4 regions of the Paenibacillus sp. Marseille-P2973 genome follow, and region 2 is predicted to be linked to each of the others. Evidence: riboswitches for the same ligand, from Rfam matches in the RefSeq annotation. Region 2 holds a riboswitch; each other region holds the start of a gene.
What was found. A riboswitch is a leader RNA that binds a small molecule or an ion and turns the genes downstream of it on or off. The one in region 2 is predicted to bind cyclic di-AMP.

Region 1: another riboswitch for cyclic di-AMP. It lies ahead of KB559_RS17970 (TrkH family potassium uptake protein); the one in region 2 lies ahead of KB559_RS22480 (APC family permease).
Region 3: another riboswitch for cyclic di-AMP. It lies ahead of KB559_RS19255 (hypothetical protein); the one in region 2 lies ahead of KB559_RS22480 (APC family permease).
Region 4: another riboswitch for cyclic di-AMP. It lies ahead of KB559_RS20725 (C40 family peptidase); the one in region 2 lies ahead of KB559_RS22480 (APC family permease).

The regions. Positions count from the first base shown of each region.
Region 1 is NZ_JAGQEH010000009.1:173,335-180,656, reverse strand. Features, by position in the region: gene trxA (thioredoxin) at 180-497, shown strand; gene uvrC (excinuclease ABC subunit UvrC) at 602-2,524, shown strand; gene KB559_RS17975 (CPBP family intramembrane glutamic endopeptidase) at 2,490-4,214, opposite strand; cyclic di-AMP (ydaO/yuaA leader) riboswitch at 4,505-4,665, shown strand; gene KB559_RS17970 (TrkH family potassium uptake protein) at 4,741-6,075, shown strand; gene KB559_RS17965 (potassium channel family protein) at 6,089-6,751, shown strand; gene KB559_RS17960 (cation:proton antiporter) at 6,788-7,322, shown strand, end outside.
Region 2 is NZ_JAGQEH010000018.1:55,395-62,716, forward strand. Features, by position in the region: gene KB559_RS22460 (manganese catalase family protein) at 1-479, shown strand, start outside; gene KB559_RS22465 (hypothetical protein) at 639-839, shown strand; gene pdxK (pyridoxine/pyridoxal/pyridoxamine kinase) at 1,007-1,822, shown strand; cyclic di-AMP (ydaO/yuaA leader) riboswitch at 2,075-2,265, shown strand; gene KB559_RS22480 (APC family permease) at 2,425-4,251, shown strand; gene KB559_RS22485 (5' nucleotidase, NT5C type) at 4,270-4,818, opposite strand; gene KB559_RS22490 (HAD family hydrolase) at 4,989-5,687, shown strand; gene KB559_RS22495 (YheC/YheD family endospore coat-associated protein) at 5,719-6,828, opposite strand; gene KB559_RS22500 (GNAT family N-acetyltransferase) at 6,785-7,322, opposite strand, start outside.
Region 3 is NZ_JAGQEH010000011.1:76,494-83,815, forward strand. Features, by position in the region: gene KB559_RS19250 (Ig-like domain-containing protein) at 1-1,480, opposite strand, end outside; cyclic di-AMP (ydaO/yuaA leader) riboswitch at 1,760-1,998, shown strand; cyclic di-AMP (ydaO/yuaA leader) riboswitch at 2,116-2,289, shown strand; gene KB559_RS19255 (hypothetical protein) at 2,460-2,873, shown strand; gene KB559_RS25605 (potassium-transporting ATPase subunit F) at 2,900-2,977, shown strand; gene kdpA (potassium-transporting ATPase subunit KdpA) at 3,004-4,683, shown strand; gene kdpB (potassium-transporting ATPase subunit KdpB) at 4,703-6,733, shown strand; gene kdpC (potassium-transporting ATPase subunit KdpC) at 6,802-7,322, shown strand, end outside.
Region 4 is NZ_JAGQEH010000014.1:34,026-41,347, forward strand. Features, by position in the region: gene KB559_RS20710 (c-type cytochrome) at 85-447, opposite strand; gene KB559_RS20715 (GNAT family N-acetyltransferase) at 610-1,113, opposite strand; gene KB559_RS20720 (C40 family peptidase) at 1,518-1,991, opposite strand; cyclic di-AMP (ydaO/yuaA leader) riboswitch at 1,996-2,132, opposite strand; gene KB559_RS20725 (C40 family peptidase) at 2,395-2,886, opposite strand; cyclic di-AMP (ydaO/yuaA leader) riboswitch at 2,889-3,023, opposite strand; gene KB559_RS20730 (hypothetical protein) at 3,245-4,075, opposite strand; gene KB559_RS20735 (M1 family metallopeptidase) at 4,143-6,140, opposite strand; gene KB559_RS20740 (YwhD family protein) at 6,330-6,854, shown strand; gene KB559_RS20745 (copper amine oxidase N-terminal domain-containing protein) at 6,952-7,322, opposite strand, start outside.

The DNA of each region.
Region 1 (7,322 bases), on a different contig from region 2:
ACCAATCGCCCTGAAATTTGTAAAGAAGGCGTATTCATTACGATTTTTCTTTTACTAAAAAAATGTGGTATAATTGACAACACGTCGCTACGGCGATGTCATGATTCATAAAATTATCTTAAAACCTGTCCCGGCAAGGATTTTGCAGACTGGGCACAAATATAAGGAGGAGATTATTCATGGCAATTGTTAATGTATCCGATCAAACTTTTAATAATGAAGTTGAAGGTCAAGGCACGGTTCTCGTTGATTTCTGGGCACCTTGGTGCGGACCTTGCAAAATGATCGCTCCTATTCTGGAAGATCTGGCAAACGAAGTAGGCGATTCCGTGAAAATCGCTAAAGTGAACGTGGACGAAAACCCGGAATCGGCTTCCCGTTTCGGCGTAATGAGCATTCCTACCCTGATCTTCTTCAAAGACGGTCAACCGGTGGATAAAGTTGTAGGCTTGAACTCCAAAGAAAACTTGAAGAACATTCTTGCTAAACATCAATAAGGTCCAATTGCTTCAATACGGCCTGGTTTACGCCTCCGGCATGTCCGGGGGCGTTTTCTGCGTAAAAGCGGAAGCTATTCCATGTGGGGGAGGAGGCTTGTAGCATGGATTCCATAACGAACGACATTCAGGAACAGGAAAAGGCAATGGAGGCGATCCGCCACAAATTGGCGCTGCTGCCGGATTTGCCGGGCTGTTACCTGATGAAGAATAAAGACGGCAAGATTATTTATGTCGGCAAAGCGAAAATACTGAAGAACCGGGTCCGCTCCTATTTTACCGGAAGTCATGACGGAAAAACTCAACGCCTGGTTTCGGAGATCCGGGATTTTGAATATATCGTGACAGGCAGCAACATGGAAGCACTCATTCTGGAGTGTAATTTAATCAAAACGCATTATCCGCGTTTCAACGTGCTGCTGAAGGACGACAAAACCTTTCCTTACATTAAAATCACGAATGAGCCCCATCCGCGCCTTGAGGTGACCCGCCGCCTGCTGAAGGATAAAGCCAAATATTTCGGTCCGTATCCTAACGCCTATGCCGCGCAGCAGACCAAAAAACTGCTCGATCGCATGTATCCGCTGCGCAAATGCAATGTGATGCCCAAGGAGGTATGCCTGTATTATCATATGGGCCAATGCCTGGCTCCGTGCGTAAAGGAAGTGCCGCAATCCGCCTATGAGCAGATGACGCAGGAAATCACTTCTTTCCTCAGCGGCGGACATGAAGAGATTAAGAAGGAACTGCAGCGGAAGATGCAGGAGGCCGCGGAAGACCTGTATTTTGAGCGCGCCAAGGAACTAAGAGACCAGATCATCAACATCGATGCGCTCATGGAAAAGCAGAAGATTACGACGGCGGACGCCAAGGACCGGGACGTATTCGGTTACGCGGTGGACAAAGGCTGGATGTGCGTTCAGATCCTGTATATGCGTCAGGGTAAAATGATTGAACGGCATGCCTCGGTCTTTCCTTTTTACGGGGATGCCTACAGTGACTTTCTGTCTTACGTGACTCAATATTACAGCGATAACCCGGCATTGCCGAAAGAGATTTTGCTCCCCGGCATGGCTGAGGAGCCTGGACAGGGCGAGGAAGCCCCAGGCGAGCCGGAGGCGGCCAAAGCCTCATCTGCCGCAACCGAAGGCGTCAGCGAGGCGCTCGACGCGGCAAGCGGGGCTTCGGCGCTGCATGAGTGGCTCGGCGTGAAGACGCTGGTGCCGCAGCGCGGCCTTAAGCGTCAGATGGTGACGATGGCTGAGGAGAATGCGCGCGTGGCGCTTGACGAGAAATTCCGCCTGATCGAGCGGGATGAGGAACGGACTCGGGGAGCCGCGGAGAACCTGGGCCGTTCGATCGGACTGGATCGGGTATCCCGGATCGAAGCGTTTGATAACTCCAACATCCAGGGGACGAATCCGGTCTCCGCGATGGTTGTGTTCATCGACGGCAAACCGGCCAAGAAGGATTACCGGAAATACAAAGTCCGGACCGTTCAGGGTCCGGACGATTATGAAACGATGCGCGAGGTCATCCGCCGCAGATACGAGCGCGTGCTGAAGGAGAACTTGCCTCAGCCTGATCTGATCATCGTCGACGGCGGCAAAGGGCAGATTTCGGCTGCAATCGACGTACTGGAGAACGAGCTCGGTCTATTCATTCCGGTGGGCGGCTTGGTCAAGGATGCCAAGCACCGGACTGCGCAGCTGATGGTGGGCGATCCGCCCGAGCCGGTTCATTTGCCTCGCGACAGCCAGGAGTTTTATTTGCTCCAGCGAATTCAGGACGAGGTTCACCGGTTTGCGATTTCGTTCCATCGCGAGCAGCGGGCGAAATCGATGGTGGCTTCGCGCCTGGATGCGATTCCGGGCATCGGGGAGAAGCGTCGTAAGGCGCTGCTGAAGCACTTCGGCTCGCTCAAAAAAATGAAAGAGGCCTCAGTCGAAGACTTCCGGCCCCTTTCCATTGGCGACAAGCTAGCTAAACAAATTATAGATGCCCTTCGGGATGATGAGGAGTCGTGAACAACGGCTCCTCTTTTTTTGGCAACGGAGCTGAAGGGCGTTCCTTGCCCGGCGGATTGAACAAGTAGATGACGAAGGCAACAATCGCCGGTAATACGATATAGAATATGCCTGCCGTAATATTCAGCGTTCCACCTGTGAACATAATGCTTAGCGACATTAAGATGCTGTCGAAGATGACGTGCGAGAACAGGACCGCAATAAAACCGTAGCGCAGGAAAATATAGCTGAACAACAGGCCGATAATGAGCAGCTCGATCGGACGGGAGATGACCGGGTAGATCGGATACAACGTATGGCCGAACGCCCAGATCAGCGTCGTGATGATACTTGCGACGAGCGTGCTGCGGAACATTTTCTTCAGCATCGGAATCCCGAACAGCCGGTATACGGCCTCTTCCCCGATCCCTGCCACCCAGGCAAGCAGCGGGAGCAGCGCAGGATAGAGCATGTTATACGGTGATTGGGAGGCATCTGTGGTCGACCAGGTGTGGATCGTTCTTTCCAGAATGAAGAAGATCACGGACTGAACTCCAAGCAGAATAAGTGCCCAGGCGTATCCGTCCGCCATCGATTTTACTACATGCCGTCCATAACCCTGTTCCTTGGCCCGGGCCCAGAGATTAATCCCCTGCTTGCGCCAGAGTCCATCGCCTCCGACGAGGGAGAAATAGACGGAGGCGGCCAGAATCAGCGTGACGACGCCCTGAAATACAAGCCCGAAGATCAGCATTGCACCGCTTAAGCCTTCTTTTTCAAAATAAGGCATCATATTAAGCGCAGAACCCATGGAAATGATGAAGTACAGGGAGGCGAGCACGATTCCCCGCTTGAATGAAGTATGTACTCTTGTCATGGCGCTGTACACGATCGCGAGAATTCCCAGCACAAAAGTCAATAGGGCATATCCTACATAGGTCAGCCAGTTGGCGAGCGTGGTTTGGCTTTTTACATAATCGGTATGGCTTTGCGGCACGGAGAAGTAACTATCGATTTCGGAGACCTGGCCTTCGAAATAATGAATATCGATTTGGGCATTCGATTTCCCCGCTTCATATCCCACCAGCGTTAAAGACAGACCATCCGGTGTTTCGCCCACGGAAGATTGCATATCTTCGCTGTAACCAAGCGACTTCAAGTAAGGTTGGGCTAACGCCAGCTTTTCTTCCCACGATAGGTCCTGCACTCCCGAGGTAGCGGCATCAGCTTCGGATGAACCGCCGCCCAATCCCTCGATGTCCGGAAACCCGGTTTCGGGGTATTCTTTAAAGCCGACCGCCTTGCCCGTGGTCATATGGATATCTACCGTTACGGCTTTGAGCAGCCCGCCTGGCTTATTGATGCGGACTTGAAAGATGTCGTAGGGGAACTGCTTTTCATACTTTTTAAGGTAATCTTCCATTAAACCTTCCCGGGTCAAATACCCGTATACATCAGCGCGCGTCTCGTAAGTAACCAGGGCATCGTTGAAGGGACCGGTTAATCCGAGCGTCGATTCCGCGAATTTGACGGCAGCTTCCTTGGCCTGCACCTTCGTAATTAACTGAGTCGATTGTTCGACCTGCAGCGTTTCGGAAGCGGTTGTCGGGACAATCTGGAGTAAAATAAAGACGATGAGTCCAATGACGGCGAGTATCCATAAGGTCCTGGTCTTTATCCCGCGCGTCTGCGGTTTTAAATCGGAATACATACGAAAACTCCTTTTAACGATTTTTTGTTGAATCTGTATGATTTCGGTACTTCCATGTCACAGTAAAGATAACACAGGGGAGATTTCTTCGCCAGAGACGAAGCTTGTTTCGCGTAAAAGCGCAATAACCACGGCAAATCCCAGCATGGCTTAGATAAGCATTCACCTTACGGTCTGTTTCAACTCTTTTAAGTCATTTTCGATCTATTTCATCCAATTAAACCTTTGTGATGGAAGTGAATAAGGATTATAATCCAATTTGACGAAAATGAAATGAAAATGAATGTAACTTAATATGTTGGCCGAATTTCTTACCGAAAACGGGGGAACCGATATTTAGGGGTGAATTTCGCTGCTTCACTTGCATTGCGCCTGGTGAAAAAGCGAATAGGGCAGACCGCGCAAGCCCGAATCCGTCAGCTAACCTCGTAGGCCTTTGCAGCAGGGACCAATCAAAAAGCATTGGATTTCCAGTGCTTTTTTTCATTGTTTCTTTTTTGCCAAATTGAGTAATGAGGTGAGCCCGTTGCTTTCCAAATGGATCAGATTTTCCCCACCCCAAGTCCTTGTGTTGGGCTTTGCGTTCATTATTTTGGCCGGTTCGCTGCTTTTGATGCTGCCGATTTCCAGTAGTACGGGAGATTCGCTTCCTTTTATTGACGCTTTCTTTACCGCTACTTCGGCAACCTGTGTGACAGGGCTTGTCGTAGTGGATACAGGAACCTATTTCTCAACATTCGGCCAGGTGGTCATTATGCTGCTGATCCAGGTAGGCGGTCTGGGGTTCATGACCATGGCGACCTTGTTCGCTCTGGTGTTTAAACGAAAGATTTCGCTGAAAGACCGGCTTCTGCTCCAGGAGGCGATGAACCAAAATACGATGGAAGGGATCGTCCGGCTGATCCGTAAGGTGCTGATGTATTCCCTGATTATCGAGAGCTGCGCCGCACTTCTGTTCACAATCCGCTGGTCGTTCGACATGCCGTTTGGCCGGGCGCTGTTCTTCGGTATCTTTCACGGCGTTTCCATGTTCAACAATGCTGGTTTTGATCTGTTCGGCGAGTACCGCAGCCTTACCCAGTATGTAAACGATCCGATCGTCAATCTCGTAACGATGTTCCTGATCGTTTCCGGAGGACTCGGCTTTATCGTTTTGTCCGACCTGATCGAGTTTCGGCAACGCCGCAAATTGTCGCTTCATTCCAAGGTGGTTCTCTCCATGACCGCCACATTGATTCTGGTCGGAGCGCTCGTTATTTTCGTGTTTGAATTCACCAACTCCAATACCTTGCAACCGCTGGATTGGGGCGGGAAAATCTGGAGTTCGTTCTTCCAGTCGGTTACGCCGAGAACGGCGGGTGCCAATACGGTGGACATCGGCGGGCTTAGACAGGCGACGCAATTCTTTATGATCATCCTGATGTTCATCGGGGCATCGCCAAGCTCCACCGGGGGCGGGATCAAGACGACGACGTTCACGATTCTGGTCGGGGCGGTCATTTCCATGATCCGCGGCCGTTCGGATCTCGTGTTGTTCCGTTACCGGCTGGCCCAGGAGCGGATTTTCAAAGCCGTCACGATCACGATGCTCGCTTTGTTCCTGGTCATCGCCGTGGCGATGGTGCTTTCGACTACGGAAGATGCCAGCTTCCTGAGCATTTTGTTCGAAACGACTTCCGCGTTCGGTACGGTCGGCCTTTCCATGGGACTGACGGGAAAATTGACGATTGCGGGGAAAATTATTATCAGCTTCACCATGTTTGCCGGACGGTTAGGGCTGCTGACGTTAGCTTATGCGCTCGGGCCGAAGAAGGGTAAAGAATTATATAGACATCCCGAAGGCAAAATGATTATAGGATAAGGGGAAAAGTGAGATGAAAACACAGCAGTTTGTAGTGATCGGCTTGGGGCGTTTCGGTTCCAGCCTGGCGCTAGAGCTGATGGACCTCGGCTACGAGGTTCTGGGCGTGGACAGGAACGAGGAAGTGGTCGAGGAATGGAGCGACCGGCTTACACATGCCGTCGTCGCGGATGCGACGGATGAAGAGGTTCTGAAGTCGCTGGGCGTTCGAAATTTCGACTGCGGGATCGTAGCGATCGGCAATGATATTCAAATGAGCATCCTGTCGGCCATCCTTCTCAAAGACCTTGGGATAAAAACGGTGGTAGCCAAGGCGATTTCCGTCCTTCACGGCCGGGCGCTGGAGAAGCTCGGCGTCGACCGGGTTATCTTTCCCGAGAGGGATATGGGGGTTCGGGTCGCCCATCAGCTTGTAACTCCAAACCTGCTGGATTACATTGAACTTTCCAAAGAATACAGACTTGTCGAAATGAGAGTACCGCAATGCCTGGACGGAAAAAATGTCGGCGACCTGAACCCGAGAGCACGTTTCGGCTGCAGCATCGTAGCCATCCACCGGGAGAACGGCGTCATTATTGCACCGACGGCAATGGATCATCTAATCCTTGGGGACATCATGGTCATCATCGGGGCAAAGAAAAACATCGATGAATTCGAAGCTATTATAAATGATTAATCATTTTAGTGATTCTGCTCTTGGAGTGTGACCTGCATGGAATCTGCTGCAACGGAAGCGATTCGGCATTTTCTGATCCTAGTATTGTTTGTTCTAAGTGTCGGCATGGTTTCCGGTAAATTAGCCGCTTGGCTCAAGCTGCCCGATGTTGCCGTATTCATCGCCGTCGGCATGCTGCTCGGGCCCGGCTTGAAGCTCATTCATGAATCCAGCGGCTCGCTGATCAATCAGCTCATTTTAACATTGGGTTCGGCGCTTATTCTGTTTGATGGCGGCAGGAATCTTAAGCTCAGCGGTCTCCGTAAGGTCTGGATCACCCTATCTTTGCTTAGCGTTCCGGGGGTCATCATCTCCGTATTGGTTGTGGGGGCAGGCGTGCATTTTCTGTTCGGGGTGGATTGGATTTTTGCCTTCCTCGCAGCTGCGGTGATTGCATCTACGGACCCGGCATCGATCATCCCCATCTTCAAACAGGTGAAGATCAAGGAGCGTGTCCGCGAGACGGTGGAGAGCGAATCGGCATTTAATGATGCAACGGGTTCGATTCTTACGTTTGCTTTGTTGGCGGCGG
Region 2 (7,322 bases):
GTGCGGACGGCGAATTGTCCGCTGCGCTTCGTTACTTAAATCAGCGGTACACTATACCCGATAAAGTGATCGGGCTGCTTAATGATATCGGAACCGAGGAATTCGCCCATCTGGAAATGATCGCCACCATGATTTACAAACTGACCAAGGACGCGACGGTAGAGGAACTGGAGGCGGCGGGCATGGGAGCTTATTATGTAAACCATGATAAGGCCCTGTATTACCAAAACGCCGGGGGAGTTCCGTGGACGGCCACTTACATCCAGGCGAAAGGCGATCCGATCGCCGACTTGTATGAAGATATTGCGGCTGAGGAGAAAGCTCGGGCTACATACCAGTGGCTGATCGATATGACGGATGACGTTGATCTGCAAGACGGCCTGAAGTTCCTGCGCGAGCGTGAAATCATCCACTCGCTTCGCTTCCGCGAAGCGGTGGAGATTTTGAAGGATGACCGGGAGCATAAGAAGATTTTTTAAGCCAAGCGGATGTTCTTGTTAAGACACTTAACAGTTAAATTTGGTTACGGAATTCGGAATGATATAGGGAAGGACCGGAAATATTTGGGCATGTTCGGCCGGCCTTCCCGATATACATAGAAAAACAAGCAAATAACATAGAGGCGAAGGTGATTTCTTATGTCTAAATCAAAGCGGGGGAAAGCTTTGTGGATTCTTCCTTCCAGAGGCCGGGGGACATGCCCCGTATGCAGAAGCACGCGTATTAAACTGCTTTATACGAAGATGAGCAGTTCCGGTCAGGCTCTGAAAGTCTGCAAGAAATGCTTCAACGCATCCCAGGAAAGAATCGATGCCGCAAACCAGATCGTCGTGAAATAAGCTGGCTATAGACCATATCAGTGGAAAGTATGGAGCAAGGATTACTTGCTCCATACTTTTTTTGTTTCCGGGCTATGTAAATGCGTAAATAATTCACTGAGTTTCTGAAAATAATGCTACAATAGAGGCCGGAAGCACTTTAGTTTTTCGTAAAGGAGCATTTGATCATGTCAACCATTCTTAAAACGCTAACTATTGCCGGCAGTGACTCCAGCGGCGGCGCGGGGATACAGGCAGACTTGAAAACATTTGAAGAATACGGAACTTACGGACTCAGCGCATTGACTACCATTGTTACGATGGATCCGGACCGCGGATGGCATCATAGCGTGTACCCGATAGACGCCAATCTGGTGGCCGAGCAGTTGAAGACCGTGTTTGCGGGCGGCCCGGTGCAAGCTATGAAGACGGGTATGCTTGGCAGCGTGCCAATTATAGAAGTCGTTGAGAATTGCATCAAGCAGCATAACCAACAAAATGTGGTCATCGACCCGGTCATGGTCTGCAAAGGGGAAGACGAAGTTTTGAATCCGGAGAGCGCGGATGCGATTCGCGATTTGCTGCTACCGCTTGCTACGGTTGTTACGCCAAACTTGTTCGAAGCCGGTGTGCTTTCCGGTTTGGGACGTTTGTCCAGCGTGGATGACATGAAGAAAGCAGCGAAGATCATTCATGAACGCGGAGCGGCTTACGTAGTCATTAAAGGCGGCAAAGCCTTGGAAGGCGACAAAGCGATCGACCTGTTCTATGACGGCGAGGAATTTGAGGTTCTGGAGACGGAAAAGATCGAACCCGCACATAACCATGGAGCCGGTTGTACTTTTGCGGCTGCCGTAACAGGTGGACTGGCCAGCGGCTTAACTGTAAAGGAAGCCGTAGTTAAAGCGAAAAAATTCGTAACGGCGGCCATTCGTTCGGGGTATGCCTTTAACGAATATGTGGGACCGGTATTCCATGGAGGATACCGTTTGAACGGCGAGTAGGCTGACATATAGAATGAATCAGGACAGGCCGGTTTCCAGGAATGGAGGCCGGTCTTTTTTTTGTTGTATTCGGCATTAATACGATGATTTATGTTGCGCGTTAATGCGGGCTCAATAATGAAGGATAATAAATGAAAGTGATGGAAGTAAGCGTTTTATCGTACTCTTTTACAACAAATAGAAGCGATTCAACGCAAATTTCGGGATTTACAGAAAATGAGAGCAGGCGTAATATTCATTCGTGGATTTGATATTCTTGATTCGCTGAATTTCCCGTAATACGGGAAAACGGGGGAACCGAATGCCGGGCGTAACAGGCAAAGCCAGCCGAAACGAACGGTAGGGGTGAATCCGCAGCATGTCATGCAGAACATGCCGCGGAGGGGTGACTCTCGCCACCCTAATCCGACAGCTAACCTCGTAAGCGTAGTCCGAGAGAGGAATGATACTGTGCCCATGTAAAGCACTCATGGACCGCAGGGGGTCTTGCCTCTGTGGTTTTTTGCTGTCCAAAAAGTCTCCAAATGAGACGATTTACCAAAATATTTAATCATAATCAGCCTTTGAATTTGCAAAAAATAAAGCACGGTGGTGTTGCATCTATGTTTTCGATAATCAAGAGAGTGCTCATCGGTCAGCCGCTGAAGTCAACCGCACTCGGCGAACAAAAATTAAACAAAACGAAAGCCCTGGCGATCCTTTCATCGGATGCCTTGTCCTCCGTAGCCTACGGACCGGAGCAGATTCTGCTCGTCCTGATGACGCTCGGCGCGGCCGCCTACTGGTACTCCATCCCGATTGCCGCGGGAATTCTGGTGCTGCTGCTGGCTCTCGTTTTATCTTACAGACAAGTGATTTATGCCTATCCGCATGGCGGAGGAGCCTATGTTGTTTCCAAGGAAAATTTGGGGGTAAACTCCGGTCTTTTAGCCGGCGGCGCGCTGCTGGTGGATTATATTTTAACCGTTGCGGTCAGCATTTCTGCGGGGACGGATGCGATCACCTCAGCTTTTCCGTCGCTGCATTCACATAACGTACTTATAGCATGCCTTTTAGTGGTTGTTATCACGGTACTCAATTTGCGCGGTATTACCGAATCGGCTTCCATCCTGGCTTATCCGGTTTACTTATTCGTGCTTGTTATATTTATCACTATTGGGGCGGGACTATATCAAATTGCAATGGGCGAAGTTCCGGCCAACCTGCATACACCGATGGGTACACCGGTGACAGGCCTTACGCTGTTCCTGCTCTTGCGGGCATTTGCCTCGGGGAGTTCGGCTTTGACAGGGGTCGAGGCGATTTCTAACGCCATTCCTAACTTCAAGGATCCGGCTCCCAAGAATGCCTCCAAAACATTGGCTGCCATGGGCGTTCTGCTGGCGCTTTTGTTTACGGGGATCGTATCGTTGGCTTATTATTACGGTATTTCTCCTAAAGCGGAGGAAACCGTCGTGTCCCAGATCGCTTCAGCTACATTCGGCCGGGGGATCATGTATTACTTGATTCAAGGGATCACCGCGATGATTCTGGTGCTGGCCGCCAATACCGGATACTCGGCATTTCCGCTCTTGGCCGTGAACCTGGCGAAAGACAAATATATCGCGCGTATGTTCACCGTTCGCGGAGACCGTCTCGGTTATTCTAACGGAATCGTCTTTTTGGCGGTGGCCTCAATCCTGCTGATCATCGTGTTTAAAGGACAGACCGAGCATTTGATTCCGCTCTATGCGGTAGGCGTATTTATCCCGTTTACGCTGGCGCAAACCGGTATGCTTGTGAAATGGTTCCGGGAAAAACCGGCGGGCTGGGGATTGAAATTAACGATAAACGCGATCGGGGCTTTAATCAGCTTTACGGTCATGATGATTTTTTTCATTACGAAATTTCCGCAAGTCTGGCCTGCGTTAATCTTTTTGCCGGCGATCGTTTACGTATTTCATAAAATCAACCGTCATTACGAAGCTGTGGGGGATCAATTGCGGATCACTACATGCGAACAGCCACTAGCGATCGAGGGGAATGTCATGGTAATTCCCGTAGCGGGAATTACGCATGTAGTGGAAAATACGCTGAATTACGCGAAATCGTTGTCTCCGGATCAGATCATCGCTGTGTATGTGGCGTTCGATAAAGAGGCGGAAAAGCAATTTGAGGAGAAATGGAACCAGTGGCACCCTGAAATTCGGCTGGTTACGCTGTATTCCCAATACCGGAGCATTATCCAGCCGCTGACGAAGTTCATCGATACCGTGGAGCATAAGGCCAAGGAAATGAATTTCCGGGTAACCGTTCTGATTCCCCAATTCATACCGAAGAAACGGTGGCATAACGCCCTGCATAATCAGTCCAGTTTGCTAATCCGCGCCTTTTTGCTATACCGGAGGGATTTGATCGTAACCACGGTTCCTTATCATTTCAAAAAATAAGATCTTTTCTTCTGACCATCAAGTCAGAATTTGCCCTACCAGCTCGTTCATGCCTTGCCATGAATCCTTTAGAATAAAGTCCTGCTGAACCGGCGCATTCCAAGGACGGGGGATCATAATGGTCTGTTTGCCCGCTTCCTTGGCCGCGATCAGATTATGGGGGCCGTCGTCAATCAACAAGTCAAAATCAAGCAAGTATTTGCGCTTGGCGACGAAGAAGTTATCGAATGGAATGAAAGGCATATGCATTTGCAGCCATCTCCATTTTTCCGGAACCGATGCCGGGCGGGCGGCCGTCACGACGATGACGTCGTAATCGACGGTCATCCGCTTCACCTCTTCAATCGTATACTCGTCAAAAATTTCAAGCTCTTCGTACAGGCCGGGCCTGCCGAAGAAAATGTCGTCCGTGCATGCAGGATGCCAAATGCCGCTAAGATCAAAGCTGATAATTTGCTCCATGGTCAACGGAAGATCGGGATACATTAAATTATGATAATGAATCGCTTTCGGTATGAGATGGCAGATCGTGTCATCCATGTCGATGGCTACTATTTTTTTGCTCATGCTTCGCACTTCTCCCTGGCAGTTACTTTTTCGATATATAAGTTGAATTTAAACGTAATTGTAATGGACACTTCGGGAAATGGCAAACTTCGGCGTCTCCCAAGGGTTTGCAAGTAATCGCCAATTGGCATATCATGGGGCTATAAATATAGACAGGAAGGAATGTGGAGATGGAGACGACCCAGACGAAATTGCAGAAACCCGAAGCTATGATTTTCGATATGGATGGGACGCTGTTTAAGACAGAGACCCTGCTTGTCCCTGCCTATCATGAACTGTTCGACCGGCTCAGGGAAGAGAAGATGTACGAGGGAGAGACACCTCCGGAAGAGCTGATGCTGAGCTGTCTCGGTATGCTGCTGGAGGATATTTGGAGAAAGGTCATTCCCGACTGCAGCGAAGCGGTACACCGCCGTGCGGATGAACTGTTGCTGGAACTGGAGCTCTCAGGACTGAAGGAGTATTCAACTGAACTATATCCTGAAGTTAAGGAAACGCTGGAGCAGCTTAGCCGGCGGGGAGTAAGGCTGTTCGTCGCCAGCAACGGGCTGGAGCATTACGTGAAGGGCGTCGCCGAAACGCATTTGATCGCTCCGCTATTCGAAGGAATGTACAGCGCTGGCGAGCATCAGACGGCTTCGAAGGTAGACCTTGTCCGCCTATTGCTGGACAACCATGGAGTATCCAGTGCCTGGATGGTCGGAGACCGCTCGTCCGACGTGGAAGCGGGCAAGAAGAACGGCCAGACCGTGATCGGCTGCGCCTATGCCGGGTTCGGGAATGGACATGAATTGGCCGGTTCGGATGTGCTGATCACTTCATTCAATGAACTGGTTACGCTTTATGATCAGGCGGAAGATTCCGAATAATCTCAGGGAAAAATAAAGCCGCTCCTCCTCTCTATGAGGAAGGGGCGGCTGTTTTTTGTTTGTGCAACCATAGGGCGTATTCCAGCGGTCTTACAATTGCTCTCCGGTAAGATTCCAAATCCCCCGTCTGGATGAATACTTCCCTTGCAGGCTTGGGATTGACTTCAAGGACGTAAATACGCCCGCTTTTTTCAATCGCAAGGTCCAGTGCAAGCTCGCATAAAGCACCGAACGTAGCTTCCAAATATGCGGCGACTTCCAGGCTGAGCTTCTCTGCGGAACGGCGGATTTCTTTGCGCTTCTCTTCACTGGAAGTAATCTGCCCGAGCAGAGCATTCATCGATGCCGCCTTGCCTCCGCCGTGAAGGTTGGAGGTGACGCTGCGCGCGGGACCGATTCGTCCGGCGCAGCCGGTCACTTCCCAGCGGCCTTGCCCGTTCTTCTGCACGAGCATGCGGTAATCATGCACCCGACCGCTCGGCAGCTTGATTTGAATGCCTTGCTGCGCTATGAAGCGGCCGCTCCCTTTCCAGCTCATCAGGAAAGCGCCGAGCCTGGATTTGTGCAGCTTCTGTGCGGATATGATTTGCCGGCTCTGCTTCCTTCCCTGGATCAGGAACATATCGCCTCCCAGCCGTTCTACCCGCAGAATCCCCCTGCCGCCGGTACCGTTGATCGGCTTGACATAGACGGAGGAATGATTTTTCAACAGCCTGAAAACATCGCTCCCGCTTTGAAACAAAACCGTCTCGGGCTGGTTGCCGCGGAACGCAGGCTTGCGGGACAACGTCTGATAAATCGTCCACTTGTTTCGCAGCGGACGGTTTAAAAAAGTCATATTTCCGTATTTCGCCCGGAACCTTAACAGCTGTTCAAACCGCTTGCTGCGTTGAATCCGGCAGCGGTCAAAGATAAGCTCCGGGAAGCTGCGCCATTTGCGCGACCATTTCTTTTGCTTCGGATCGTAAATCAGGGCGTTGATAATGCCCTTTTTGTCATCCACATCCATCGGAGTGAATACAAAAACATCAAGACCAAGGCGTTGCCCCTCTGTGATCATACGCTGATAAATATGCCGCTCTTCCAGGTGTTTTTTATCATTTAAATATAGTGTCAAAATGCCCAAGACCGGTTGTGTCATCAGGAATCACCTTCTTTGCAGGGAATGGATTGGCAAAATCAAGATCCGACATTAGCTCGGAATCCAGCGAGCAGCCATGAGTTTTCTCCAGCAGAAGCTCGGCCCGCCCGGTCTGAGACTTAATTAGGCGACTTGCGCTGAACCCCGCGCGAAAACACATCTGCAGGCTGGACAGGTTGCCGGGTGCTACCCGGCATATCAGGTTTCCAAGAACGGCATGCTGCCGGTTCAGCAGGGCGGATCCCAGCCCTCGACCCCGGTACAGCGGGTGAACGACGACAAGGCAGATTCCGCGGCCATAGTTCGTTACGCAGGATAACCCGGCGACCCGGGGGCCATCCTCCGTTTGGAGAATGGCCAGAAGGAGGGAAGAACCGGGCAGAGTCATTTCCCGGCCGGACAGCTTCATAAGGGCACGAAAGGTCGCGGAGGGAATGCTCTTTCTAGCATAGCGATGCACGAATGCCAACATTTCCGCATGCTTTATCTCCCAG
Region 3 (7,322 bases), on a different contig from region 2:
CAATGTCCAGCGTTTCTACCCCTACGATGACCGAATCCGGTTTCCCGATCGCATTGGCATAGGCAAGCTCGGCCTGAGCCTGAGGTATAATGCCAGGGCCGCCCTCGGCGGTGTCCCGGTAATCCATGATTGAAATATAATCGCTGATGTCCTGTACATGCTCGGACAGCCACTTGGTCTGACCGTTCCAGGTAATATTGCTGGAAGTGTCGCTGCTATCAAACCATCTCGGGATCGCCGGGCCGAAAGGAAGGTCAATGCCGGCGGCGTCTCTGCGCTGAATCATTTTTTGAAGCACATCTAAATATTGAAGCTGTACGGCCGGTTTATCGGTCTTAAACTCAGGTAAAATATAAGGCTCGATATCGACATTCACCCCATCAAACTGCTCATCTGCGGAGGAGGAGAGGTTGTAATTGATGACCTTTTCCATCTCATGGATTGCATTGCCGTGATATGGAGCCAGGGCGCCATAATAGGGAGGTACGGTTCCTCCGGCGATACAGGCGTGGACCCGATAGCCGTTGTCATGCGCCCACTTTACGAACTCCCGGACAGCCTCAGGCTGGTCTTCAAGGATGTCTACACCCTCATACGGAAAAACGCCGATATAAAAGGTGGTGATCGGATCGGAGCCGAAGGTTCCGGTATCATCGGCAAGCGCTTTTAACGCCGATTTGGAGCCCGGGTTCAAAAAGAGATTGTAAGCGGCTTTTTCCCAGATCCACATCGCACGGTCTTGCTTTTCAAGTGTAACCGGTTCGGGAGCCCAGTTCCCGGTATGAGCATAAACCGTAGTGCTCCGGCCTTCATTGCCGAATTCGTCGAAGGCCCTTGCCTCCAGACTGGAGGTCCGGTTACCGAGATTTTTGGCGTCCCATTTGAATTGATAGTGGTTCCCGGTTTGCTTTGCTTTCATCCATGGCCCGCCGTTGATTCGAATCTCTACCAGCTCAACGGAATTCTTGGCGTCGACGGTGATTTTTACAGGGACCGAGCCGTGGACGGTTTCATCGTCCGAAGGATTTGTAATCTTCACAACAGGGAGGCTGGCTTCGGGATTATTGACATACACCGATGTCGTAGCCGTGGAGATTCCATAACGAGACGAACTCTGCACTCCCTTGGCAATCAGCGAGATGTTGCCGTCGTATTTGGATACGTCGACATCCGCATACCAAGTGCCGCTTTCGGGTCCATTTAAGTCCTCTCTTACGGAGTTAAGCTGTTCGGTTCCATTAATAATCAATTTGATGTCATAAGTTTCGGTATACCCTCCCGTAACCCGCAGCCATCCCGGAGGTACCTGATCACCTTCCGCCGGAGAATCGATGGTCAGCATGGATTCGGCGTGAGCGTAGGGGATCTGAGCCACGAGGATAAAAGAGAAGCAAAGGAATAGAGAAGCAGTCAACCCTTTGAAAATCAATGAACCTACAACTTGATTCAATAAGGCTTTCTTTTGTTGACGAATCGGCATGAATACCCCTCGCTTTCTATCCGGAATAATTGTAAACGTTTACAATTGTATTGTAGCCGTAGTATTTTTCTTAGGGCAATAACCGTTTAATGACCTTTAATATAATGGAATGAAAAATGAAGCATTAAAGAGATATGACGTAAATGAGAGAGTTTAACCATTATGAAAACGCTCCCGTTTCATATATTTGGCAATTGCAAACTGTTTTTAGACGGTTGCCTGACTTTACTGGATTCGGCGCCGGAGTTATGATTCAATCCATGAAACAAATATCATACCATTTGTCGATCGCTGAATTTCCCGGAAACGGGAAAACGGGGGAACCAAATTGCGGCGCATCTATCTTGGCTCCAAGGCCAAGAAGCCGTTTCGTTCGTTTGCGGTCTTTAATGTGAGAGTTAAAGACCGCAAACGGACAGGGGTGAATCCCGGACGGAAACCATGGATTCCGTTCGGGTAGGGCGACTCTCACCGCCCGAATCCGACAGCTAACTTCGTAAGCGTGGATGAAGAGAGGATGGGTGAACTGTCAGCCGTATGAGTAGGCCACAGAGCGCCAAGGTGCCTCTGTGGTTTTTTATTGCCTAAACTGAAAAATTGACTGAAATTGTTATGAAAAATCGAAATGAATAATAATGTCTTTTTCGCTGAATTCTGCGAACGCAGAAGCGGGGGAACCAACGAAACGCCGATCTGGGATCGGAACGTTTCATGGGGTGAATCGCCGGAAATATCCTTAATTTCCAGCGTAGGGCGACTCTCGCGCCCGAATCCGACAGCTAACCTCGTAAGCGTAATTGGGAGAGGCAACCGCCATAAGCCCACCATGGTTATGAACACCATGCCAGAAGCTGCGGAAAGGTTCCTTCCTTTCCTGCGGCTTTTTTGCTGTGCAAAGTACTGGAATGAGCTTACTAGTAAAGTCTACCTCACCAGGAGGGGCTTTAGGTCTTGCTATTATCTGAGGGAGGAAACAAAGGTGGAGGAAGATTGTATCCTCATTGCTGCGCCAAATCAGGCAGGGCTGAATTTTGTACGGCTGCTGTTGTCTAAGCGGCGGAATGTTGCGGTTCTCGTGAACAACAAAACTGAGGAGAAACGGGCTCGTAAATTGGGGACGGTTCAAGTGATCCGGGTGAAGACGGAGGATGAGAAAACTTGGAGGATTCCCGAATTTCGGATCGGGAGGGTCTTTATTTTTGAAACTACGCTAACTTTAACATGTCGATATTTGCAGTTATGCCGTCAATGGACATCGAGTCCAATAATCGTGATTACGCCGGAGCGGCATCCGAGAATGATTTACAAGGGCCTTGGAGCGACTTATGTGATTCATTCCGGTTCCTGCGAGGTCGGATTTTTAGCAAACGGCATTCCGGAAACCGGGGATTAACAGGAATTAAAGGAGGGGGATACGCCATGATAGGGATCGGGTTGGTCGTCCTGTTCGTATTTCTTTATTTGATCTATGCCTTGATTCATCCTGAGAAATTTTAAAAAGCCTACTTTTGAGGGGGATCCCAATGGATTTAGTGCAAATGTTAGTTGTGATCGGCGTCATCATTGTACTGGTGAAACCGCTGGGCACTTATTTATACCATGTGTTTTCCGGGGAATCGAACCGTACCGACAACATATTCGGAGGTTTCGAAAGACTGATCTATAAGCTGGTCGGTTTCAAACGCCGTGAAGGCATGAGCTGGAAAAAATACGCCTTTAGCATGATTGTGACGAACGCCGTTCTGGTGGGAGTAAGCTATTTGGTTCTGCGGATTCAGCAGTTTCTTCCTTTGAATCCTAATGGGATGGGAAACATGGAATCGTCGCTTTCATTCAATACGGTCATCAGCTTTATGACCAATACGAACCTACAGCATTATAGCGGGGAGTCTGCTCTATCCTATTTCTCACAAATGGCCGTCATTACGATGATGATGTTTACTTCGGCCGCCAGCGGTCTGTGCGTAGCAATATCATTTATCCGCGGTTTGACGCAGAGAGGGCAAACGCTCGGAAACTTCTTTGAAGATTTTACAAAAGCCCATGTCCGGGTATTTCTACCGGCAGCTTTGCTCGTTACCCTAATTCTCGTGGCACTGCAGGTTCCACAGACGTTGGATCCGACCTTGACGGTTCATACGCTGGATGGCGCGTTACAGCGAATTTCGATGGGGCCCGTCGCCTCGCTCGAGTCGATCAAGCATTTGGGGACGAACGGCGGGGGATTTTTCGGAGTAAACTCCGCACATCCGTTTGAGAATCCGAACGGTTTGAGTAACGCCGTGGAAATGTGGTCGATGTGGATGATTGGTGCCGCGTTGCCATACACATTCGGGTTGTTCGCCAAGAATAAGAAACAAGGCTGGGTCATTTTCTCCGCCATGATGATTCTATTTCTCGTCTTTTTATCCACCGTCTATTTCTCGGAAAAAGCGGGTAACCCGGCAATCAACGCACTGGGTATCGACGCTGCGCAAGGAAGCATGGAAGGGAAGGAAGTTCGCTTCGGGATCGCCGGATCCACGCTGTTTACCACTGTAACGACGGCCGCTACGACAGGGAGCGTCAACAATATGCATGATACTCTGACGCCGCTCGGCGGGATGGTTCCGCTGGTACAAATGATGCTGAACGTCGTATTCGGCGGAAAAGGCGTCGGCCTTATGAACATGATGATGTACGCCATTCTAGGAGTGTTTATTTGCGGGCTGATGGTCGGCCGGACGCCGGAATTTCTGGGCCGCAAAATCGAGGCCAAGGAAATGAAGCTGATCGCCATCGCGATTTTGGCGCATCCGTTTATCATTCTTGTGCCGACTGCAATCAGTTTTATGACGGATCTGGGGCACAGTGCAATCACGAACCCCGGTTTCCATGGTTTATCCCAGGTGCTGTATGAATACACCTCCTCTGCCGCAAATAACGGGTCCGGCTTTGAAGGGCTGGCGGACAATACGCCGTTCTGGAACATTATGACCGGGTTGGTCATGCTGTTTGGGCGTTATGTTTCCATCATAGCCTTGTTGGGCGTTGCGGGTTCACTAATGGCCAAGGAGCCGATTCCGGAAACGATCGGTACCTTGCGTACCGACAACCGCCTGTTCGTCGGCATATTGATCGGAACGGTGCTCCTTATCGGTGCGCTCACGTTTTTACCGGTCATTGCTATGGGCCCGGTTGCCGAGTTTTTAACTTTAGGATAAGCGAAAGAGGGGTTAATGGATGTCGAACAGTCGTAAAACAATGCTTACTGGCCCGATTATACGTAAGGCTGCGGTGGAAAGCCTGGTCAAGTTGAATCCGGCCACAATGATGAAAAACCCGGTCATGTTCGTGGTCGAAATCGGAATGGCCATCGTAATGCTCCTTCTGCTGTTTCCGAACCTGTCCGGTTCCGGCAATGGATTCGGTTTTAATTTATCGGTATTCCTGATTCTGCTCTTCACGGTGCTGTTTGCTAACTTTGCCGAAGCTTTGGCTGAAGGGCGGGGGAAAGCGCAGGCTGATTCGCTGAAAAAGACGAAGCAAGAGGTAACTGCAAATAAGCTTGTAGGCGGAGCGCTTCGCGAAGTGTCATCTACGGACTTACGCAAGGGGGACATCGTCGTTGTTGAACAAGGCGAGATGATTCCCGGCGACGGAGAAATTATCGAAGGGCTAGCCTCTGTGGATGAGTCTGCGATCACCGGGGAATCCGCCCCGGTCATCAAGGAAGCTGGCGGTGACTTCAGTTCGGTGACAGGCGGCACGCTGGTCGTGAGCGATCGCATCGTCGTGCGGATCACCAGCGATCCCGGAGAATCGTTCATCGATCGTATGATCTCGCTGGTCGAAGGCGCGAAACGGCAAAAGACGCCGAACGAAATTGCTCTGAGCACGTTGCTTACCGTACTGACACTGATCTTCTTGATCGTGGTTGTCACGTTAAAGCCGATCGCTGACTTTATAAATATTCAGCTTGAAATTCCCGTCCTCGTGTCTTTGCTCGTTTGTCTCATACCGACGACCATCGGCGGCCTGCTGTCCGCCATCGGCATCGCAGGCATGGACCGGGTCACCCGGTTCAATGTGTTGGCGATGTCAGGTAAAGCGGTGGAAGCGGCAGGGGATATCAATACGATGATCCTGGATAAGACCGGAACGATCACGTACGGGAACCGTATGGCATCGGAGTTCCTTCCTGCGCAAGGGGAACAAGAGAGCGAGCTTGCCGCTTGGGCGGCGATAGCGTCCCTCCGGGATGAGACGCCGGAAGGCCGTTCCGTCATCGAGTTTACGAAGGTGCGCGGATTTACATTTGACGCGGAAATGGCTGAGGGCGGAGAAATTGTGGAGTTCAAGGCGGAGACGCGGATGAGCGGCATCGACTTGAAAGATGGCCGCAAAATCCGTAAGGGAGCGGTAGATGCCGTGCGCGAATGGGTTCAAGCACAAGGCGGAACCATCCCGGGCGATTTGGAACAGAAGAGCCAACACGTTGCGACAGAAGGCGGAACTCCGCTTGCCGTTGCCGTAGACGGCCGGATTTACGGGATTATTTATTTGAAGGACACGGTGAAACCGGGAATGAAGGAACGCTTTGATCAACTGCGGAAGATGGGCATAAAAACAATCATGTGTACAGGGGACAATCCGCTGACGGCGGCAACGATCGCCCGTGAAGCCGGGGTCGACGATTTTATAGCCGAGAGTAAGCCCGAGGACAAAATTGCGGTGATCCGCCGTGAACAGGCGCAAGGCAAACTCGTCGCCATGACCGGGGACGGCACGAATGATGCTCCGGCGCTGGCCCAAGCGGACGTCGGCCTGGCGATGAACAGCGGTACGGTGTCTGCGAAGGAAGCGGCCAATATGGTCGATCTCGATTCCGACCCGTCCAAGATCATCGAAGTGGTCGCCATCGGCAAACAGCTGCTGATGACCCGCGGTGCGCTAACCACGTTCAGTATCGCAAATGATATTGCCAAGTATTTTGCCATTATTCCGGCAATGTTCATGCTGGCTGTACCGCAAATGAATACCCTGAATGTCATGGGGCTCGGCTCCCCGTTATCCGCAGTGTTGTCGGCCTTGATTTTCAATGCGGTTATTATCCCGTTGTTGATACCGCTCTCGATGCGCGGCGTCGCCTATAAACCGATGAGCTCCCAGCGACTGCTCTCCAAAAATTTGCTGATCTATGGAGTCGGTGGTGTCATAGCCCCGTTTATCGGCATCAAGTTGATTGACCTGGTGGTTCATTTGTGGATTTAACAAATATGCAGACCGGTTTGCTTCGGCAAACCGGATCCCCTTAAAAAGTGGAAAGGGAGTTTTCCTTCATGAATCATATCCAAACTCAAGATACCAAGAGCGCTTCATTGACAGCTTCATTCGGAACTACTTTTTGGGCCGCCTTGCGGTTCAGTCTTATTTTGATCGTTATTTGCGGCGTTCTTTACCCGCTGGCAAGCACAGGTTTAGCTCAGCTGTTGTTCCCTCATCAGGCTAACGGAAGTCAGTTGAAGAATAGTGAAGGAATCGTTATCGGCTCCGAGTTAATTGGCCAATCCTATACGGACCCTCAATGGTTCCAAGGCCGTGTGTCGAGTATCGAATACAATGCCGAAGGTTCGGGTTCTAACAATTATGCACCCTCGAATCCTGAATTGATGAAGCGGATGCAGGCCTCGTTGAACGATTGGTCCATGAATAATCCGGATATACCGGTAAACTTGGTCCCTATTGATTTAATTACGAACTCCGGGTCAGGGCTGGACCCGCATATCACGAATAAAGCCGCAGAAGTTCAAATTTCTCGTGTAAGCAAGTTGTCCGGAGTTTCGGAAGAGAAGTTACGAAA
Region 4 (7,322 bases), on a different contig from region 2:
AATCCAAGCTCAGGAATGTGAATGATTAGAAAAGCGCCCGCCGGGACTAATAAGTCCCGGCGGGCGCGTCTTTGTTTTTGTTTGTTATTTCTTTTCCGCAAGCCACATAGCAACGTTGGCGATTTCCTCGTCCTTCAATTTATCTTTGAAGGAAGGCATCATGCCTCCGCCTTTTCCTTTAGTAATTATGCCGTACAACTGTTCCGCCGACAGCTCGGATCCAATTTTTTGCAGATTCGGACCGGCTCCGCCTTGCAAATCAGTCCCGTGACAGGAAATACAGTTGGCTTTAACCGTAGCTTCGGCTTGCTCTGCGCTTACAGTAACCGCAGGCATTTGCGGCTTTTCTTCCTGGGCCACCTGATCTTTGCCGGGTAATGTAAACATTAACACGGCTGCGAAGGCGCACGCCACGATGAGTATTCCGCTCATGATCCACTTCTGCATTTCAATCGTCCCTCCTATGTAAGCTACCTTCCATTATAGCTGAACATGCCCCGTGATCATAGCATTTGTGTCAAAAAAAGTAACGAATTATTTGTAGTATACGAAAAATACGTTAAAATCATGTACGATTAATCATAGACGTCTCATTAAGGGGATGTTTTTTTACGCCTCGGAGGGTTTTCCGCGAAACACCATGCAGTAATATGGCTTGGAAATGCCGCCAGGAGTCATTTTCTCGTACAGATCGGTAATCACGAAGCCGGACTTCTGGTAAGCCCGGATCGCCCGTGTGTTCCATGTGAGCACTTCCAGGTCAATTACATCCTTAGGCTTTCTCCGCTGGGCCTCCTCGACGATTGTCAGCACAAAGGTCTTACCCAGCCCGTGGCCGCATAAATCAGGTCTCATACCGATGCCAAGCCGTGTAACGCCCTCCATAGGAAAGTACTGGGCGAATCCGGCAAGCTCCTCCTGCTGATCCAGCAAAGAGACGTACTGCTGGGCCCTTAAAACGGGATTCCCAAATTCCACATCGAGCGCCTTCATCTGTTCCCAGGGAAGCCAGCTATAAATATCGTAGGGAGAATCGTAACGCCAAGTACTGATATCTGCGCCATGGCTTTCTTCCATGGGTACGATTCGAAATGGTGCGATTGGTTTTTCCATTTTTGCGCCTCCTTAAACGATAGGAATGCCTATGCGGCTACCCATATGGCTGTAGTTCTTTTTAACCTCACTCTAACGGGATTTTTATTGGTTGTAAAGGCTTTGTGGAGGAAGAGGGGCCAGAAATCGAAGGCAGGCAAAAAAAATGCGTAAATTAAAAATTTCCTGTTTAGGCATCCGCATAACGGGTAAATTTTGGATATAGGGAAGATAGGATATGGAGTGTTAGAGAACGAGAACGGAAAAAATATTTTTGGAATGGGTTTTATCCAAGAAACCTTTTGATCGATTCCTTCGTTATATGAATAAGATGAAGGAAAGAAAAAAGACCGCGTTGATTCCGGCAAGAATCAAGTGCGGTCAAGCGAGCTGTTGAGGTGAGGGCCTCAACCTATCAGGGGTGATCAGGATTCTTTGGCAAAGCTGGAATAGCTGTCTGCGCTCAAAATTCTTTTTGCCCCGACATAACGTGTTTTATAGTAAGTGTTGCTTAATTTGTCTGTTCTGATTCCTTTGGAAGAAGAGGCATGAGCGAATTTTCCGTCTCCCAGGTAGACGCCCACATGGGACACTTTACCTTTGCCCAGGGTGTTGAAGAATACGAGGTCTCCCGCTTTCAACTGGCTCTTGGCCACCGGGGTACCTTGCTTGTACTGAGCGGTAGAGACGCGGGCAAGATCAACGCCCATTTTCTTGAACACGTATCTTGTAAATCCGGAACAGTCAAAACCGTTGGTCGTGACGCCTCCGTATTTGTAAGGTGTTCCGTACACGGATTTAACGACGCTGGTCAATGTGGTGTCCGCAAAGGCACTTCCTGTCCCCATGGTGAACAAAATAGCTAAACTCGTTGCTGCTGCTGCGAATGTCTTTCTCAAGATGTTAAACTCCTTCCAAGGCCTGCGAGGTTAGCTTGAGGATTCGGTTGAAGGTTCCCTATGATCCCTATGTAACGAAATCAATTCACCCAATGTGGTTCCCCCGTTTCCCGGGTGCCGGGAATTCGGCTAGTCTTTGTTGAATGCACCCGAAAAATTACGACGTTACAACAGTGATTACGACGTTACAACAGTGATTACAAAGTTGTTACCATTTACTCTGGTCATTTTACCAAACATCAACGCGGGTTTGCAAGTTTGTTTTGTTATTTTTGAATAAATAAGTTAATTTGTCCTGTATATCCCGTCCTCTCCGGGTAATGTTTCCTAGGACGACGGTTTAAATAAAAGAAAAAACCCGCAGATTGCGATCCATAAAGAATCTCTGCGGGCTTCATCGTTACTATTCTACATCATCATGATCTTGAGTATCGCTTGTAACTTCTTCGAACTTATCAGTGCTCATAATGCGCTTGGCGCCAACATAGCGCTCGACATAATATTTATCGCTCAATTTGCTGATGATAACTCCTTTGGAGGAGGAAGCATGAGCAAACTTGCCGTCACCGACGTAAACACCAACATGAGACACACCTTTGCCTGAAGTGTTGAAGAACACCAGATCGCCAGCGATCAGTTCTTTCTTCTCTACAGCGGTTCCCATCTTGTACTGGGAGCCTGATTGGTGCGGCAATTTAATTCCGATTTTCGAAAAGACATACATAGTGAATCCGGAACAGTCAAAGCCAGAGGTGGTAGTTCCGCCGGAAACATAATCGCTTCCCAGAGCTTTTTCAATCGTGGTGTCCAATTTGGAATCTGCGAAAGCGCTACCAGTTCCGATGGAGAAAAGTATTGCAAGACTTACGGCTGCTGCGGTTAACTGTTTTTTCAAGGAAATGCTCCTTCCAATGCCTACGAGGTTAGCTTAAGGATTCGGTTGAAGGTCCCCTATGATCCCTCTCTTGCGAGATCAATTCACCCAAAGTGGTTCCCCCGTTCCCCGTGAAGGGAATTCGGCTGTAATTTACACCTGACTACTTACTTATTCGACACCCAGCAGAAGACTCCTGCTAATAGTGACAAAAATAATTACAAAACTGTTACTGAAATTGTGCTGTTGTTATTGTAACAAAGGCCAGTATATTTTGGCAATGGTTATTTAGCGAGTTTGAGAGGGGAAAACGCAGGACAAGACCCCCGAATAAGCTCGGAGGCCTTGTGGCACAAGGAAGGACAAAGATGAAAAAAATTTAACTTTTTTGTGATTTGGTATGCCAAAGCTGATATTGAGAGGTTAGAGTCCAAATTTGAAATAGACTGCGAATGAAAGGATAGGTTTGTTGCAGAATTAAAGCAATCAGTCCTGTCCAAATCCAGGAGGCCGTTCCGAACAAAAGGAACAAGGCGGCGCCGGCAGCTCCGAGAATAAGGGAAATGGCGATCCCCGGCAATAGATACCTCATGCTCAGCATCAGGGAGCCCCAGACGCCGGCCTTAAACAGATACCCGAACTGGGCGAACAGCAGGATTTGCCGGACAAGCCAACCGTAAACCACCCACCCCAGCAAATATCCACAAAGGGTCAAAAGGGGAGCGAGCCTGTCGCCTGACGTAAGGAGACGGGGCAAGAGGGCGTATAAATCCGGGACGATCCAAATTCCCGGCAGGGAGAGCAGCGCGAGCTCCAACAGAAAGAAGAGAGTGACGGGCTTCCAGAATTCCTTCATTCCCCGGAAGAAGGGAAGGCCGGACGCCCGGGTCTCGGGGGGAACCAGACCGTAGAGAATACCCGCCTGGAACAGCGGCGTCAGCAATAGACGGAGAACAATCATCCCGATTAGCAGCCAGAAATACTGATGAATCTCCGGATTGTGCTTTAATTCGAATTGCCCTTCGATCAAGTATAGAATCCGGTTCAATTCATTCGGGGGCGTATCCGGGTACCTGGACAGTACGGCCACAACCGCCGAATGGATCAGACGGTACAGAAACAGCCCCCAGAGCAGCTGGTACAGGAACAGGATGATCACAGAGGGAAACTGGCTCCTGACAAGCCCCCATCCATTTCGTACATAGGTCATAACTTTCCCTCCTAAAAGTTTTGTGGGCATTACTGCTATGAATAAGCCTTATTCTTGTTCGTCCAGCCTACCAGACCAGAGTGCCAAGCAGGGATTCCAGCAGTTTGGTGATGCTTAAAGAAGCACGTGTGCTGACAGGTTCCTTGACCTCGGCCTTAATAAAGTTGTTGATATGCTTGTTCTCAAGCACCAAGGAATACTCGGGATCCAAACGGACCCATTCCAGGGGTTCTTTATATTGCAGCTTCATCTGAACGCGATCGCCATCGCCATTCCACACCTTGTGGATCGTATGGCCATCCTTGAAGCTGAAGAGCAGCGGTATTTTGGAGGCCGTTCCTCCCTTGCGGCTGATTTCCACCTCAGACTCGTAAATCGTGCTCCCATCCTTGGTTACAGGAGTTACGGTAATGCGGTCTACCGAGAAATCAGCCATTTTACCATCATATATATATTGATTAAAATATGACTTCCAGCTCCGTCCGGTCGTCTGCTCGACAACCCGTTGAAAATCGGCCGTAGTCGGATGCTTGAATTTGTACTTCTGGGCATAGTTGTAGAGAATGCGCTTCATGGTCTTCGCCCCGACTTGGCGTTCGATATCCAACAAGACCAGTTTGCCGCGATAATAAGCGTTCTTGGCATAGGTATCTCCCGATCCGTATTTCCAGGCGGGTTGTGTCAGAGTAGCCGGAGAGGATATCAGCGCAGCCTGAATCGGCAGATTTGGCGCGATTCCGAACTCTTGCTCCATCAGTTTATCTTCAGCGTAGGAGGTAAAAGCTTCGTCCAGCCAAGCCTCTTCGAATTCATTGTTCGCGACCATGCCATAGAAGAACTGGTGTCCGATTTCGTGGATGACCGTCCGCTCCAATTCATCGTATCCCGGCGAGTCGCTGCCCGCTCCGAAGGCGGTGACGAGGGTAGGATACTCCATACCTCCCGCACCATTCCCTTCAATAGGAGGAACAACTACGGACAAGGTAGAGTAAGGATACCGTCCGTACCATTTACTGAAATTCATGAGGGCCACCTTGGCCGCATAAAAATAACGCTCCTTTAAATCCTTGTGCGCGGGATCCAGATAGAGCTTGATTCGGACGCCGGGAACCTCCGCCGAGGAAAATGGCTCTTCGGCATAAATGAAATCGGGGGAGGCGGACCAGGCGAAATCATGAACATCATCGGCGTAATATTGAACCGTTTTGCGGCCGTCTTTCAGGACTGCAGGCTTCGTCTGGAAGCCGGTCGCAGCCACGGTGTACGTCTCGGGAACATTAATGTTTACACTGTAGATACCAAAATCCGAGTAAAATTCCGAATTACCGTGATACTGATGCAGATTCCAGCCCTCAGCCGTTCGGCCGCGCGTTCCGGCGGGTTCGTACACACTTAGCTTCGGAAACCATTGACCTGCCATGACGAAATCGCCGGATGCGCCCATCCGGGCGAAGATTTTAGGCAGCTTCACGGTGAAGTTGATCTTCAACGTAATGCTCTCGCCGCCGCGGACCGTTACCGGCAGGCGGACCTTGGCAAGTGTCCGGTCATGCGTATTCCCGTCATCCGGCTGAACGAATTGAACCCGGTGAAGCAAGGATATACCGTCCGTTGTCCGGATCTCGGTCAACTCCATGGCTCCCCATCCGTCCTTGGGCATGACGTCGCTGCGCAGCTTACCGCCGGATTCCTTCATAAAGGTAGAATTTGCGGAAGCAAAAGCATTGGGATATAGATGAAAATAAAGTTCATTGACGGCCTTTTTGCCGGGATGCGTCCAGGTCAGCGTTTCCGTGCCTGTCAGTGTGTTGTCCTGTTCATTAAGCTGGACCTGAATATGGTACTCTGAAATTCGGTCGCTCAGAATCTCCGCAGTCGGCTGTTGAATGCTTTCGGACTGGGGAAGCACGGGCCCGCTTTTTTGAGCGATTGCCTGGGGCTTGACCTTTTTGGGTGCGAAGGAAGTCTGTGTTGAAGGGCCCATACTCAGGGTATACCGGATAGTGCCGGCGATGAGGCACAGGGCAAGAATGGAAATGCCGAAGAATAAAGTTCGTCGGGTCATACAATGGATACCTCCCGTTGACAAGCATCTACAGCATGTATATGTTTGCATTTGGGAGATTATTAGCTAAAATTAAATTAAACTGCCAAGGGTTAAAACAGCCCTTTCGGCTGAAGCGAAATCGGCGGTTTAACTCCGCTTGGAATAGAAATTTAATTAAATTCAGATAGGTAACAATGGGAGGGACTCATGGACAACAACAATTCGAATTCGCAGAAGACGGGCAAGAAGATATTCGCCCTGAACATTATCGGCAATGAGGAGAAGAGTAAGCATAAGGGCTTTGGCGCCGGCTCCATCGACCTGAACAGCATGTCTCCGGTCATTATCGACGGGGATGAGGCTTATATCGATATCGGTGCGATGCACGCCAAGAGCAAGGTGGAGAAAGGTATCAAATTCTCGATGAACCGTGAAGATGTACCGGCCGGTCGCCAAGTTTGGGTCGTTTGGGTCGCGGTTGACCGTTCTCCCGAGGGCCAATTTTACGGCGGGATGACAGCCTGCGAAATGTGGATCGATACTGAAGCACGCCGCGGATGGAAAATTCTTGCCGATCACGTCAACAAAATGGACTACGCGTTGAAACGCCGGTTCATTTTGGATGGTTTGTCCGCTGAGCAAAGAGGCGCTCTTAAGAAGCTGCTGATCGAGACAAACCAGGAATGGTGGGACCGTTCTTCGGATGAACTGAAAACGTCATTGGAATCTTAAGAGTTAATAGTTCCACCCGGGGATGGCCGGGTACGATCAAACAGCGGTACACGCGCAGTTGCGCGTTGTACCGCTGTTTTTTTTGTAAGAATGATTTTTACTTGGAAAGATCGTAGGTCATCGTAACCGCTTCGGAACCGAAATAAGAAAGATGCCATTTAAATTTCAATTGGTCCCCGGTTCGGCTGATATACTTCAACCCGTCGCCAATACCGAATTCATCGTTTTGGATCCGGTCGATGACGTCCTTGTCCAGCAGGTCGAGATAGATGGACTTTGTCTTGCCCGAGCTTCGGTCAACCAGCAGCAGAGTCCCCGTAGAGTAAGGACGGATCAGCAAAAAGTCGGCTTCTATGGCTTCCAGACTGTAGACGTCATCCGGGCCACCGAACTTCTCGAGATCAATGCTCTCGGCGAGCTTTCCGTCGGGTGTGACGAGTTCGGCGACCTGGCCGTCATTGAGGATGA